One region of the Streptococcus sp. 10F2 genome, then DNA from elsewhere that is predicted to be linked to it. Evidence: predicted binding sites of a transcription regulator. Region 1 holds the regulator's gene; the other holds the start of a gene.
What was found. The regulator Rex, encoded in region 1, represses fermentation and respiration genes when NADH is low (regulators of the CRP and FNR family bind a similar motif). The targets are predictions, from matches to a motif close to TTGTGAANTANTTCACAA.
Positions count from the first base shown of each region.

Region 2: adhE (bifunctional acetaldehyde-CoA/alcohol dehydrogenase) is a predicted target of Rex. The motif match lies at 1,114-1,131, and genes of this name have one in related genera.

Region 1 is NZ_JBTGGE020000018.1:10,098-19,733, reverse strand. Features, by position in the region: gene spxB (pyruvate oxidase) at 1-993, shown strand, start outside; gene ACXM1Q_RS04860 (redox-sensing transcriptional repressor Rex) at 1,140-1,793, shown strand; gene radC (RadC family protein) at 1,836-2,516, opposite strand; gene ACXM1Q_RS04850 (HlyD family secretion protein) at 2,626-4,038, opposite strand; gene ACXM1Q_RS04845 (class A sortase) at 4,098-4,832, opposite strand; gene gyrA (DNA gyrase subunit A) at 4,819-7,272, opposite strand; gene ACXM1Q_RS04835 (ISLre2 family transposase) at 7,689-9,020, opposite strand; gene ACXM1Q_RS04830 (hypothetical protein) at 9,308-9,598, opposite strand; gene ACXM1Q_RS04825 (hypothetical protein) at 9,616-9,636, opposite strand, start outside.
Region 2 is NZ_JBTGGE020000061.1:133-7,092, forward strand. Features, by position in the region: gene holA (DNA polymerase III subunit delta) at 1-1,022, opposite strand, end outside; gene adhE (bifunctional acetaldehyde-CoA/alcohol dehydrogenase) at 1,193-3,841, shown strand; gene ACXM1Q_RS08220 (hypothetical protein) at 3,979-4,713, shown strand; gene ACXM1Q_RS08225 (response regulator transcription factor) at 4,775-5,371, opposite strand; gene ACXM1Q_RS08230 (sensor histidine kinase) at 5,374-6,459, opposite strand; gene ACXM1Q_RS08235 (ABC transporter permease) at 6,461-6,960, opposite strand, start outside.

The DNA.
Region 1 (9,636 bases):
GCCAATGAAGTTATCTTTGAAGCAGACACTGTTCTCTTCCTAGGAAGCAACTTCCCATTCTCAGAAGTTTACAATACTTTCAAGAACATTGAGAAGTTCATCCAAGTAGATATCGATCCATACAAACTTGGTAAACGTCATGCACTTGATGCATCTATCCTTGGTGATGTTAAAGAAGCTGCTCAAGCAATTCTTGAAAAAGTTAATCCAGTTGAATCTACACCATGGTGGAGAGCTGTTGTGAAAAACAATCAAAACTGGCGTGACTACATGAACAAATTGGAAGGCAAAACTGAAGGCGAACTTCAATTGTACCAAGTCTACAACGCTATCAACAAATTTGCTGACCAAGATGCGATCTACTCTATTGACGTAGGTAACTCTACTCAAACTTCTACTCGTCACCTTCACATGAGCCCTAAAAATATGTGGCGTACTTCTCCACTCTTCGCAACAATGGGTATCGCACTTCCTGGTGGTATTGCCGCTAAGAAAGATAACCCAGACCGCCAAGTTTGGAACATCATGGGTGATGGTGCCTTCGGTATGTGCTACCCAGACGTGATTACAAACGTTCAATACAACCTTCCAGTTATCAACGTTGTCTTCTCTAATGCTGAGTATGCTTTCATCAAGAACAAATATGAAGATACAAACAAACACTTGTTTGGTGTAGACTTCACAAACCCAGACTACAAGATGATTGCTGAAGCACAAGGTGCTGTTGGTTTCCGTGTTGATCGTATCGAAGATATCGATGCTGTTATGAAAGAAGCGGTAGAATTGAACAAAGCTGGTAAGACTGTTGTGATCGATGCTCGCATCACTCAAGATCGTCCAATTCCAGTTGAAGCTCCAGAACTTCGTTTGGATCCAAAAGTTTACTCTGCTGAAGAAATTGCAGCTTACAAAGAGAAATACGAAGCTGAAGAGCTTGTGCCATTCCGTCTCTTCCTTGAAGAAGAAGGTTTGGAATCTCGCAATTACAAATAATTGCTGCTAATGGAGGTTGAGACTTTGGTCTCAACCTTTTATTGTTTCTTCTCCTATTTTTGTAAGTGGATTCATTGATTTTTATCACTATTTCCCTTATAATATAATTAATTCACAAACTCAGGAGAAAGGAAGGGATACGGACTATGGAAGTGAGAAATCAACCAATTCCACGTGCAACTGCCAAACGTTTATCTCTTTACTACCGCATTTTTAAGCGTTTTAATACTGAAAAAATTGAAAAAGCTAGTTCCAAACAAATTGCTGAAGCCATTGGGATTGATGCTGCTACTGTTCGACGCGATTTTTCATACTTTGGAGAATTGGGGAGACGGGGTTTTGGCTACGATGTCAAAAAACTAATGACCTTCTTTGCTGATCTTTTAAACGATAATAACATTACTTATGTTGCCCTAGTCGGAGTTGGAAATATGGGAAAAGCTCTACTTCACTATCGTTTTGAAGAACGCAATAAAATGAAAATTGTCATGGCTTTTGATCGAGATGAACATGAAGCTGTTGGTACTGTTACAGAAGATGGGATTCCTATCTATCCGATTTCCCAGCTTCAAGAAAAACTAGCGGATTCTGGAGTGAAGACAGCTATTTTGACGGTACCAAGTGTGAAAGCTCAAGAAGTTGCTAACCAATTGGTTGCTACTGGTATTAAAGGGATTCTAAGCTTTTCCCCGGTTAATCTTTCTATTCCTAAAGATGTGGTTGTTCAATACGTCGATTTAACAAGTGAATTACAAACCCTCCTTTATTTTATGAATAGATCTGAAAATGATTCTATATAGCCAAAAAATCGAGAGAATTTTATTCTCTCGATTTTAACTATATTAAGGCAAACGCTCTTCTTCACGATAGGAAAAATACGATTCTTGGGTAATAATCAAATGATCTAAAAGCTGTATCCCTAGAGTTCCTGCTGCCTCTGATAGAACTTGCGTAACATGATCATCGTTGGGACTTGGTCTAAGTGAACCTGACGGATGATTGTGAACGATAATGAGAGAGCTTGCCATATGCTTAACTGCATAATGCAGAATCTCCCTAGGTTCAGCTAAGCTTCTACTCACGGATCCAATAAAAATTGTTCGCTCTTCTAAAATCTGATTTCGTGTATCTAGATAGATAGCTAATAGATGCTCCTGTCTTAAAGAACCCAATTCTTTAACGAGGCGAAGACCTAATTGATGACTAGATAAAATAGCTTGCTCTTTTTTGAGTTTGGCTTGATCAATCCGCTTACCAAGCTCCACCATAGCTTTTAATTCAATAGCTTTAACGATACCTACCCCAGGTATTTCCTGAAGTTCACGCAGCGTTAGATAGCGTAATTCAGCTAAACTTTGGATGTGTTTCAGTAAAATCTGAGCAACCTCTAGCGATGATTGTCCTTTAAGTCCTGTTCTTAGAAGAATCGCAAGTAATTCTTGATTGCTTAATTTTTCAGGTCCTTCTTCTACTAGTCTCTCTCTGGGTAAAAGAGATGAGTTTATATGTTTAATCTCGTACATGTTTGCCACCTCCATCTATTTATTCGAAATAGATGGAGAGTCAAATAATCAAAAAATGGGTACTATCGGTATTGTGTAAAATAACCATAGTACCCATTTTTATCTATTTTTAGGATTCAATCCGATTATCATACTCTGTTACTGTTGTCGTATCAGGAGGGAAATGGATTGGTTTTAATACCCATTGATGATTTTCTAAAGGTCCAAAACGTGTCGATAATGTTGATTCGAAGAGATTTCCTGAAATAGTTACATAACCAACTTTGGAAGAATGTTGACCAAGTGTGGCACCATAAGCTATTACCTTACCAGAGGCATCTTTATAAGGTATGAATTGATTGTTTCGAATAACAATACCATTAGATAGGATAGTTTCAACATTATTAGTAGAATAATTAGGATCTGTATTTCGTAAATAGGAGCCATCCCAAACCCCACTATTATTACTTGCATCTAGTTGAATAGCCTCTGCATAAAAACGATGAAAATCAGCATTTTCAGGTAAAGCTTGAGTATCTGTTAGATTGGGAGCATAACCAGAGAAGGTATTCCCAATGAACTCAGCATACTGAACTCCTCCTAAGTCGAAAATGTGACTACTCATCTTGTGAACTAAGGTAAATTGATTATTCCGAATAGTCCAATTATACCCGTGATTCGCCATTAACATAAATTGGTTCCCATTCTGAAGATCCTTAGCTCGAATGTGCAAATTCTCCATGATAAAATTGGTCAAACCATCTGTTGCTCCTGGTCCAGTTGCGAAACCAAACCAGAACATTCCACCATCCACAACTAAGGTCGTGTTATTTCCTCGCAATTCAATATTGGATGGGAGAGTAAAATAATCCTTGGCTGGATCATCAACACCCATTTCAAATTCACCTTCTGGAAACTCCAAGATTGTGAAGCCGTTTGATTGACTTTCTTCCAATGCCTGTCGGAAAATTTTATTATTCTCTTCTCGACTATTTTCTGTTTTTAAACCAACTTGAAGAGTTGTTTTCAATTCATCTTCTTTAATATCATAAACTCGCCCCAGTTGCTCAACAGAAGCTTCATAAATAATTTGATGATTGATTCGATTAATTTTAGTGATTTGCCCACTTCCCTGAAGTGTCGAAGACGGTGCTAAATCTACATCATCTCCCAATTGATAGAGTGTAGCTACTGCTTCCAGTTGATCTTCCGGTATGTTATCTTTGATTCGGCCTAGCTCCAGCTCAATTTCATAGATAAAACCTTCTTCCTTATCCTCGGTACTTTTGACAATTTGACCAATGATTTCCTCTTCTCCGTCCTTGTAGAGAACTTGATTTCCCTTGCTAAAGCGCGGTTTGGGAGGTTCTTTAGGTTGAAAAAAAGAAATAAGCGGTGCGATAAAACTATTTTTTCCCTTTTCAAAAAAATCTAAACTGAGAAAGAGAGTCAGTAAGAGTGCTAATATACCGAAAAGGATTCCCAGATTTCGCCGTTCTTTACGGCGTCGTTCGACAATCTTGGTCTGATAATCTGAACTCACAATTCTCTTCCTTTCTATTAGAAAAAGGTTTGGAACATGATGTCCCAAACCTTGGACGATTACAATTGCATTTGATTATATTGACTTTCAAAAGCCTTCAAGACTTCTGGATCAGTGCTGTTAAAATCAGATTCTTCTGTTAAATCAGCTTTAACGATGGTTCGATAGGTTGCTGCAGCATCTTCACAGGTAACCAAAGTGAGTTCATTCATGCCCTCAGTATCTTGGATTACATCAATTCGATCTGGTGTAACCGTCTCAACACTCTTAACGGTATAGGTATAAACCTTGTCTTTATCTGTTAAGTAAATTTTCATCCCATTTTGAGCATGTTCTAGGGGTGAAAAGAGCATTTGATTAGCTCCAGTAATTCCAAAAACATGGTGACTAGCTAGAGAATAATTGCCTTTCCCCATTACTTGATTTTCTTTCATGGTACCAGCACCATAATAGAGAACTTCATTAGCTAAACCTTTGAAAATCGGAAGGTTCAAGTTCAAATCTGGAATGGCAATTCCTCCAATAACCGGCAATTCCTGTTGGTTCATTTGTGCTTCTAAAACTCTCTCGGTTGATAGAGCCTCAACACTTTGGAAATCAAAATTCGCTTCTGCCGCTTTGTTTTCTTCAATTTTTTCTTTAGAAACTTTAGCTACTTGGTACTGATTTGTATGGTAAACCATGACCATATTTCGGATAGAGCTATTAAAAATTAAGCCCAGAGCCACAATAAAGAGAATTCCTGCAAGCAGGTAACGTGGCCAATTTCTCGTTTTCTTTTTATTCTTCGCCATCTTCTATATCTTCTTTCATTTCTGCATCTATATTTGTAAAGGTTACAATACGGGAGTCATCTGTCAAACGCATAATCTTAACTCCTTGAGCTGCACGACCAATTCGGCTAATATCTGCCACATGAGTTCGAATAACAACTCCTTTATCCGTCATCACCATTAAATCGTGCTCTTCATGGACCGTTCTAAGACCAACTAGTGGACCATTTTTCTCGGTAATTTTCGCTAAAATCATTCCTTTACCACCACGATTTTTGGTTGGGAAATCTTTAGCGGGTGTCCGTTTTCCGTAACCAAGCTCTGTAATGACCACTAGATCATCTTCATCCGTTACAATGCTAGCTCCAACCACTTGATCCTGGTCTCGGAGACTAACCCCTTTCACCCCTGCAGCACCTCGACTGAGCGGACGCAAGCTGCTTTCCTTAAAACGAACGGCATAGCCATAGCGTGTACCAATCAGAATGTCTGATTCTCCATCGGTAAGAAGAACGTTAATCAATTCATCCTCATCACGGAGTTTTAAAGCTAACAAACCATTTTGACGAATGTTCTGGAAGGCGGAAATTGGAACTCGTTTTACCACACCGAACTTGGTTGTGAAGAAGAAAAAGCCATGATCTTCCTGTTCCTTCGTTACATTTATCAAGGTCTGAATACTTTCCCCTTCATCTAATTTCAAGAGATTAATAATTGGTAATCCTTTAGCCGTACGACCATATTCAGGGATTTCGTAGCCTTTAAGGCGATACACTCGGCCTCGATTGGTGAAGAAGAGAAGATAGTCGTGTGTGCTAGTAGATACTAATTGGCTAACAAAATCATCATCTTTGACACCCGTACCTTGAACACCACGGCCACCCCGTTTCTGTGCAGTAAACTCAGATTGGTCTAAGCGCTTGATATAGCCCTTATTAGAGAGGGTAACGAGTACGGCACTTTCTTCGATTAAGTCTTCATCTTCTAGGCTAAGAACTTCTCCGACCATCAGTTCAGTTCTACGAGGATCAGCATATTTTTGTTTGATTTCATCTAACTCTTCTTGAATAATTTGCTTCACACGTTCTGGTTTATCTAGGATATCTGCTAGATCTGCAATTAATTCTAAGAGCTGGTCATATTCCGATTGAATTTTATCTCGTTCTAAGCCTGTCAATCGGCGAAGACGCATATCTAGAATAGCTTGACTTTGCCGTTCTGACAGGTTGAAACGCTCCATTAACTCAGTTTGAGCTTGGGCATCTGTTTCGCTATTCCGAATAATCTGGATGACTTCATCAATATGATCTAATGCAATTAAAAGACCTGCTAAGATATGCGCTCGAGCTTCTGCTTTTTCCTTATCAAAACGAGTCCGACGAACTACAACATCTGTCTGATGCTCAATATAAGCACCAAGTATTTCACGAAGAGAGAGAATTTTGGGTACACCATTGTGAATGGCCAGCATATTAAAAGAGAAATTGGTCTGCATTTGAGTCAATTTGAAAAGGTTATTCAAAATAACTGTTGCAGATGCATCTCTTCGAATTTCAATGACAAAACGAACTCCTTCACGGTTGGACTCATCTCGGACAGCGGTAATCCCATCAATTCGTTTCTCTTGAACGAGCTTCACAATATGTTCTTGAACTTTGGCCTTATTGACCATATAAGGAAATTCTGTAACAACAATCCGTTCCCTACCAGAATTTGTTTCTTCTATCTCTGTCCGAGATCGAAGAACAATTGATCCCTTACCAGTCTCATAAGCTCGATGAATACCCGAACGTCCCATGACAAGGGCACCTGTTGGAAAATCAGGACCAGGTAAAACTTCCATCAATTCCCGTGTTGTGACTTCCGGATTATCCATTAGCAACTTAACAGCATCAATAGATTCACCTAGGTTGTGAGGAGGAATATTAGTAGCCATACCGACCGCAATTCCCGTTGCTCCATTAACAAGAAGATTTGGGAAACGAGAGGGAAGAATGGCCGGTTCCTGCTCACTACCGTCATAGTTAGGAACGAAATTAACAGTATCCTTATTAATATCCCGTAGTAGTTCTAAAGCAATCTTACTCATACGGGCTTCAGTATAACGCTGGGCAGCTGCACCATCACCATCCATGGACCCAAAGTTTCCATGACCATCGACTAGCATATGCCGATAAGACCACCACTGAGCCATCCGTACCATAGCCTCATAAATAGAGGAATCTCCGTGTGGATGGTACTTACCCATAACATCCCCGGTAATCCGAGCAGATTTCTTATGAGGTTTATCAGGGCTTACTCCCAGATCATACATTCCGTAAAGAATACGGCGATGAACAGGTTTCAACCCGTCTCGAACATCTGGCAAAGCCCGAGACACGATAACACTCATGGCATAGTCGATAAAGCTCGACTTCATTTCTTTCGTTAAATTTACATCAACAAGGTGTTTATCCTGCATTTCCAATGCCTTTCTCTACACAATAGTACCTACAATTATAGCAAAAAAAAGCTAAAAAAGCACGTTCCGCTTTGGATTCGTATGTGGTAGAATTTTTTAGAAAGCCCAATAGAACAATAATATTGTGGGAGAACTTTACCGAGAATACAAAAAAAGCTGAACAAACTCCTTGCTCAGCCTTGACAGGATTGTCATTATCCCTTATCATTAAGAGGTGACTGAGTGAGAAGGGGCATTTCTTACTCGGTGAGACGGAAGATGTTGGGAATCTTTCGTCTTTTTTTATTCGATTTTTTATATAAACAGTATAGCACACAGATGGACACAGTACAAGACTTTTATATGAAAACAGCACAAAAAAACTTTCCTATAGAAAGAGCTATTGTTGTGTAATTTTGTATATAACTTTATAAATACTAAAACTTCTTCCTTAATGCTCCACTTTTCCTATATTTCATACTTAGAACATCATAGCCCTTCTTAATTTTATTCTGTTCTACTCTAATCTTAGAAGCACTTAATTTTGATAAATCTTCTATTTTTTGGAACTCATCTTTCCATGTTCCGAAAAATAAATCTCGTAACCCACCTTCAGCTGCAAGTAAAATTATTTGACTCATAGTCTCTGCCCCCTGGACAGTCCAATACATACCTCTTTTCTTCATACGATAAGTGATTTTTCGATGCTGTGACTCCATAACACCAATTCCAGCACTTGAAAAACCTCTTAATTTGGCTGGTTTTGTATACTGAAAATTATTCAAAAGCTTACGTTTAAAGATAGTAAACTCTTCGAATTCTTCCTCCCCAATAATTAGTGATTCAGTTGTATCCAAAACAGTACGTAATTTTGACTTATCATGAGATTTGATCGCCTCAAAAGCTTCATCTAGTAATTCTTTAGGATATGGCTTAAAAAACGATTTCAAGCTTTTATTGACATGATAAGCATCCCAAAAATGCTCATGCCGCTTCACTTTTAAAGCTTTTGCGATTTCTTTAAAAACATAGGGAGTATAACCATGACCACCATCAGAATTTGTGATTAAAACAGTATTTTCATCAACTTCAAAATTATGAAAAATATAGTCTAGAACATGTTCCCTTGCCAGTCGATTATCTAAAGAGATAAATTCTTTTTTATCTAAAAGCTCAAAACGATTACTACCAACCTTTGTACTCCCAGTATGTACTAGAAAATGAGATAGATCAAAATGCTTATTATCAACGTCTTGATCCCTAGCTCTTACCATAACTCCATCGCCCTCGATATAGATAACAGTTGCTTTTTTCTTTTCAATTTCTTGAGACTCTTCAAAAAAACGATACTCTAGTCTCTCCTCTAGTAATGAATTACAAATCTTTACAGCTTTGACAACAGTAGGTTTCGTTATAGAGATATGATAGACTGTCTGAATTGTTTTAACAACATTATCATAGGACATCATAGTTGATAAATAGGCAATTTGATACATAAACTCTTCCGAAAAGCGTACATTTTTCTTCAGACCAAGACGTTCATCGACTGGAACAACCCAGTGATCTCCTTTTTTCCAGCGGCGACGTCTAAATGTAAATTCTCCAAATGTAAATGCTACTGTACGCTCCAAAGAATGAATGCACGTATAGCCTCTTTCTTTCATAACAGGAACCATTTGATCATCATACCGACTAACAAATTTATAAAAATCTTCTTCATTTTGAAGAATGATTTTATCTTTAAGGTCTCGTTCATCAAACACTAGCAGCACCACTCCTTTAATAAATATATAAAATATTATAAAAATTCAACCTACTCTTTTCAATTTTCTTTTAATTCTGGTACAGAAAAAACATATACTCTAAACAAAAGGACATATCTATTAGCTATTCTCCCTAAATCTTTAAAATCAGTATCACATCTGTGTGTAAAAAGAATCTTCCTTACAACACAAAAAGCAACGACTCTAAATCGTTGCTTTTTGTGTAAACGAAACCATTTCACTAGCCTCTTACTTATTCGTTTTTCTTTTGAAAATTTTCAATTACTATTTTCCTATTTCTTCCTATACCGATACTCTCCCCATACAATTACAACAACAATGAACCAAAAGATCCCAACAATCAAGTCTGCAATAAAAGAAAATCCTCCTGTAAAATGGACTCCTATAGACAGTAGGATAATCGGCAAGACTAAGGCTGGGACAAATTTCAAAGCCAACAAGCCTACAATTAATAAGAAGAACATACTCAAGCCTATTGTTTTAAACAGTATATAGACTCCAATTCCCGCTAATAGTAACAAAATAGTATTTACAATAGTCCGAATTGAAACAAAATAGATCATAGTACTCTCCTTATAAACTAACGTAACCGTCTCTGCAT
Region 2 (6,960 bases), on a different contig from region 1:
CCTTGCACCATCTCAATCATCAAAAGATCCATCAAATAAGCCTTATCATAGAGTCCCGTTTTCATATCATAATCCGTTTGAATCATTTTTTCATAGATAGTTCGCAAATAACTGGTTGAGAGCGCTCGGCTATCTCTTTGGGCAAATCGAACTCGGTAAGGATTGTAGCTAGTACCCGTTAGATTTTTCAATTCAGTCACCAAGTTTACTTCAGTAGAGGGACCGAGGAACCGCACATAGAGAAAGAGACGAAAATGGCTGATTAACAGCGCAAGAACTTGAATATCATCTTTCCCCTGAAGACGCAAATCCGCCATCAAAGATCTAGCTGCCTCCAACTTTCCTTGCAAGAGGAGGCTAGATAAGTCAAATAAATTATCCTGCAGCGTGTTCGGAAGCAGCTGGCGCAAGCTTTCAACCGTCAAAGAATCCAAGCTACTGTAGTCTTCCAGAAAAGCTAAATTTTGACGAAGCAGGCTGACATTAAGCATCGATTTCTCCAGTAAAACATCCTGTAAATCTGTACCTAGCCTCCAACCTCTCATTCCTAATTCTTCCTGTAAAAAAGAACGAAACTCTTTTTCTTTGAGCTCCTTGGTTTCTAATAATAGCGCTTGGCGTTTGAGCAGCTTCACCAAACGGCGCTTCCCGTCCAACTTTCCTTCTGCAAAAATAATGACCTTGGTATCAGAGCTCGGATTCTGTACATAATCTTCAAACTGTTTCAGTTCTTCATCTGATAAATAACGCTTCCGTCCTGTTGTCAAATCCAAAAATGAATCTAAAACCACCCACTTACTTTCCGCAAAAAAAGGCAGACTCTCCAATTCTTCTTGTACTTGTGGATAAGGAGTTTCCCGCATATCTAAACGACTCATACTTAAATCAGCTGGATCAAAGCCGATTTTACGAAGCACCTCTTCCTTTAATAAGGAAAACTGCCCCACATCTTCTCCAGCAACCACGGTTAAGGCTGGAAAATCCTCTGCTGTCATTTTTTCTACTTGTCGAATTGCTGTCATGCTGCCCCCTTTTTCTTCTATTCTAGCAAAATTTCCCTGTTCAGCAAAATTTCCCTGTTCCAGCCTATTTCAAAAATTTTTTCAAAAAATATTGTGAAAAACTTTACAAATGAAAACGAATTCGTTATAATATGAAATGTGAAAAGATTAACAAATGTCAGGAGAGAAGTATGACTGAGAAAACTGTCACAAAAGAAGAAAAAGAAAAATTGGCTCAAGCCCATGTTGATGCCTTGGTTACTAAGGGATTGATTGCTCTTGAGGAAATGCGCAAACTCAATCAGGAAGAAGTGGACTACATTGTGGCCAAAGCCTCTGTTGCGGCCCTAGATGCACACGGAATCCTAGCTATGCATGCCTATGAGGAAACTGGCCGTGGCGTCTTTGAAGACAAGGCTACTAAAAATCTCTTTGCCTGCGAGCATGTGGTCAACAATATGCGCCACACCAAAACAGTTGGTGTTATCGAGGAAGACGATGTTACCGGCCTTACTTTAATCGCCGAACCAGTTGGGGTTATCTGTGGAATCACACCAACCACTAACCCTACTTCAACTGCTATCTTCAAAGCCTTAATTTCCTTAAAAACTCGAAATCCAATTATCTTCGCTTTCCACCCATCCGCTCAAGAATCATCTGCTCATGCTGCCCGCATTGTTCGAGATGCAGCCATCGCAGCTGGTGCTCCTGAGAACTGTATTCAATGGATTGAACAACCATCTATGGAAGCTACAGCTGCTCTCATGAATCATGATGGAATCGCAACAATCCTTGCTACAGGGGGAAATGCCATGGTTCGTGCAGCCTACTCTTGTGGCAAACCTGCCTTAGGAGTTGGTGCTGGAAATGTACCTGCTTATGTTGAAAAATCCGCAAATATTCGCCAAGCTGTTCACGACATTGTCATGTCTAAATCCTTCGATAATGGGATGGTTTGTGCCTCTGAACAAGCTGTTATCATTGATAAAGAAGTTTACAATGACTTTGTGGACGAGTTCAAATCCTATCATACTTATTTTGTAAACAAAAAAGAAAAAGCACTTCTGGAAGAATTCTGCTTCGGAGCTAAAGCAAACGGTAAAAACTGTGCCCTTGCAAAATTGAATCCCGCTATCGTTGGAAAACCAGCGACATGGATTGCTGAACAGGCAGGTTTCTCTGTTCCAGAAGGAACCAATATTTTAGCAGCTGAAGTATCTCACGTTGGACCAAAAGAGCCACTTACACGTGAAAAACTGTCTCCAGTTATCGCTGTCTTGAAAGCAGACTCTCGTGAAGATGGTCTTGAAAAAGCCCGTCAAATGGTTGAATTCGATGGACTAGGCCACTCCGCTGCTATCCATACTGAAGATGCAGATCTTGCCAAAGAGTTTGGACAATTGGTTAAAGCCATTCGGGTCATCTGGAATTCTCCATCTACCTTTGGCGGAATCGGAGATGTTTACAACTCCTTCCTACCATCTCTCACTCTCGGTTGCGGATCCTACGGTCGCAATTCTATCGGTGACAACGTTAGTGCTGTCAATCTCTTGAACATCAAAAAAGTAGGAAGACGTAGAAATAATATGCAGTGGTTTAAAGTTCCTTCAAAAACATACTTCGAACGTGACTCCATCCAATACCTCCAAAAATGTCGTGACGTAGAACGGGTCATGATTGTCACTGACCATTCAATGGTTGAACTCGGATTCTTGGATCGAATCCTGGAACAACTCCACCTCCGTCGCAACAACGTCGTTTACCAAATTTTTGCGGATGTTGAACCAGATCCAGACATCACAACAGTCTATAAGGGAACTGAAATGATGCGTAGCTTCAAACCAGATACCATCATTGCTCTTGGTGGTGGTTCTCCAATGGATGCAGCCAAAGTTATGTGGCTCTTCTACGAGCAACCTGAAGTGGACTTCCATGACCTGGTTCAGAAATTCATGGATATCCGCAAACGGGCCTTCAAATTCCCTGAACTCGGCAAGAAAACAAAATTCATTGCCATCCCAACCACTTCTGGTACTGGGTCTGAAGTAACTCCATTTGCGGTTATCTCCGATAAAGCCAATAACCGTAAATACCCAATCGCAGACTACTCACTCACACCAACTGTCGCTATCGTTGACCCAGCCTTGGTTATGACTGTTCCAGCCCATGTTACGGCAGATACAGGTATGGACGTCTTAACCCATGCAACAGAAGCCTATGTGTCAACTGTAGCAAATGACTATACAGATGGATTAGCTCTCCAAGCTATTAAGCTAGTCTTTGAAAATTTGGAAAGTTCAGTAAAAAATGCCGACTTTGCATCTCGTGAGAAAATGCATAACGCTTCAACCATTGCAGGTATGGCTTTCGCCAATGCCTTCCTCGGTATCTCACACTCCATGGCTCACAAGATTGGTGGCCGTTTCCACACCGTTCACGGCCGGACGAATGCAATTCTCTTGCCATATGTCATCCGCTATAACGGTACACGCCCATCCAAAACAGCAACTTGGCCTAAATACAACTACTACAAAGCCGATGAGAAATATCAAGACATCGCTCGGATGCTAGGACTTCCATGCTCTACTCCGGAAGAAGCGGTAGCTGCTTATGCTCAAGCTGTTTATGACCTTGGTGAACGCATCGGTATCGAGATGAACCTCAAAGCTCAAGGCATTGACGAAAAAGAACTCAAAGAGTACTCCCGTGAATTAGCTCTCCTAGCTTACGAAGATCAATGTACTCCTGCCAACCCTCGCTTGGCCTTAGTTGATCATATGCAAGAAATCATTGAAGACGCCTACTATGGTTACAAAGAGCGTCCAGGACGTATCAAATAAAACAGTAAAAACAGATCGGAAACGGTCTGTTTTTCTTGTTAACCTACTGAACTTGTGTTACAATACCGTGAGTTCTGTCGCCCATTGATCTACGAAAATCACTTGGCCATAAGATCCACCAACTAGAAAGGTTCTTCATGAATATCCATCAAAAAATCCAATCGATTACCCCCTACCATTGGAGCATTTTAAACCTCGTCAGCATGACCCTAACCCCACTTTTATTATTCAACTATTTGAACAATCAAGTTCAAGGACTTTTTCGCTTTCAATCTTGGACACTGCTAGCAATTATACACGATCAACTAGTTCAGGACTGGGTACAGCGCGCAGGAGCTCTTCTCATCACAGGAATCACTCTATTGGTGTTCGTGATACTCCTATTTTTTATTGCCAATGGGCTCATGGTTCGAAGTTTCAAAACTCACTCGAGAGCCTTCTTCTATACTTATCGGATCCTATTTTGGGGTTCCCTAGCTCTCATTGGTCTAAGCATCTTTCTCAGCTGGTCCACTTTTACAGGTCTCCTAAATCATTACCAAGATTTCATAACTTTAGATTTTGAAAAAATTTCAAGAGATATTCAAGCCATCATTGCTAATAGTCCCATCCAAAAACTCGGAGACCTCCAAAACATGATTGGAGATATTAAATCCTATATCCAGGACAATAGTGTACTCCTGGCCACCCAAACCCTCATCCTCAACTTCATCGAGCAAACGAAATCCGTTGTCATTATCGGCGTCTTTCTCTATCCAACTTGCCTTCTAACACTAGCTTTCCTACACCTACGCCACTGGTGGCAAGGTCGTAAAAAAGGAGACACCATCGTCAAAATCAACCTAACCATTGAAAGAAAAAATACCAACTAAAAACTGCAGTAAGCTTGGACACTCAGAATCCAAGTCGACTGCAGTTTTTGTCTAGTATTTTCTAAATCCAATTGGCTTTCTGGGCTATAATCAATGCATCCGTACGATTATTAGCCCCAAGTTTTGTCATCAAACTTGTCACATAATTTCGAACAGTTCCATTGGATAAATAAAGTTCCTGAGCAATTTCTTGATTAGAGAGGCCACGGGCAATTCCTTTTAAAACTTGAATTTCACGAGAACTAAGAGGATTGGTCGAGTGAGTCATTTCCTCTATCAACTCTGGAGAATACTCCTTTTGCCCTTGTAAAACCTTACGAATCGTCGCCATTAAATCTGAAATGGATCGTTCTTTAAGTACATAGGCATCCACCTGAGCTGCCAAAGCTCTTTTGAAATAGCCAGTTCGCCGAAAGGTCGTAACAATAATCACGCGCACCTCATGCTGTTTACGAATCCACTCCAAAACTTCCAAGCCCGTTACATATGGCATCTCAACATCTAAAATAGCAACATCTACTTCTTCTTTTTGGAGTAGTTCAATAGCTTCTCGACCATCCTTGGCGGTATACACCCGCTCAACTTCATCTTCCAAAAGCAATAACTGACACAAAGCATCCCGTAACATCGATTGGTCTTCTGCAACTAACAGTTTCATGGCTACTCCTTTCTAAAAGGTAGAGTCAGACGAACGAGGGTTGGTCGACTGGCTGATTCTATGGTCACTTTTCCATGAATCAGCGACAAGCGATTCCGCAAAGAAACAAGCTCCGTATCCGTCTGATTTAAAAAGCCCTTACCATCATCTTCCATCTCCACTACAAACTGATCACCTAAATCCTTAAAACGTAGACAAACATGGCTGGCCTCTGCATGTTTAATGACATTATTCGCTAACTCCCTTACCATCATAGTAAGATTGGATTGGAGAACTGGTGAGAGATATGATACCTCCAACTCCTCTTGGATTTGTAACACAATACCAGCCATTTCAAATACCCCTTGCAAATCTTGCAGTTCTTCCTCCAAACTCCGAAACTTCAGCTGATTCACAATGTTCCTGACGTCCATCATACTCTTACGGCTAGTAGCCTGTAAATCTTCCAATTCTTGTTGGACCGCCAACAAATTCCCTTTTTCCAATTGCTTGAGTCCCAATTCTGCTTTTATAGCCAGCGTCGCAAAGACATGACCTAGACTATCATGTAGATCTTGACCGATGCGATTTCGCTCATTTTCAGCAATGAGAAGATTGATGGAAGCATTCTGTTCCTGCAACTGCCTTTCCATTTGTTCCTTTGCCACCTCCTGACGACCGCCATAAAACATAAACAAAGCAAAAGAATGAAGAACAAACATAAAGACTACAGTCTCCCAAGTAAAAGGACCCATGATAGCCCAACTCAGACAAATGATCAAAGTTAGGATGTAAGAAATCGTTCGATAAGTCCAGCGATCTTCCGTATAGTGCCAGGTCAGTAGATTTGAAAGATTGAAAAGAAACAAGGAAGACTGAATATTACTCGCAAATGTTGTATAAAGAACATAGAACAGCATGTAAAACCAAGCAACCTTCTCATACAAGGGATTTCGCGTATAAAGCAAGGAAATATAGAAAAAACCAAACAAAAGAGAGGATCCAACTATAAAAGGAAATTCAATATCACCCCAAGCATATACAATAGGAAAGATAAGAAAAATAAGCCCAGTAAAATACATCGGATTAACTTTACGTTTTTCGAACATCCTAACATTCCTCTTTCTTCTGTCTACTATATTGTACTATAGCTAAAAAGATAAAGGTATAGATGGCAACAAATATCAAGGATTGCCAGTTCAATTGAGCATCTTCCGCAAAACTAAGAACCACCTGATTGACATGATAGCCTGGGGTAAACTCACAAATTTTCTGAACCCATGTTGGAAATACCGAAATAGGCATCCAAGAGCCTCCTAAAATAGCCAGAAGAAAGAAGCATAAATTGCCCACAACGGACATGGATTGCTCCGATGGTAACAAACCAAGCAACAGTCCAATAGCTAAATAAACGATTGACGTTAGTACCAGTAAAAAGGCCGCACCTCCCCATTCCCAAGGGGACATCGAAACACCCCGCACTAAAGCTCCCACTGAAAACACTAGCAAAATGGACACCAAGTAAGTCAGAAATACCCGATAGATTTTAGACAGATAATAATGAGAACTTGAAATTGGTGAATTATTAAGAAAATCTATCCAGTAATTTT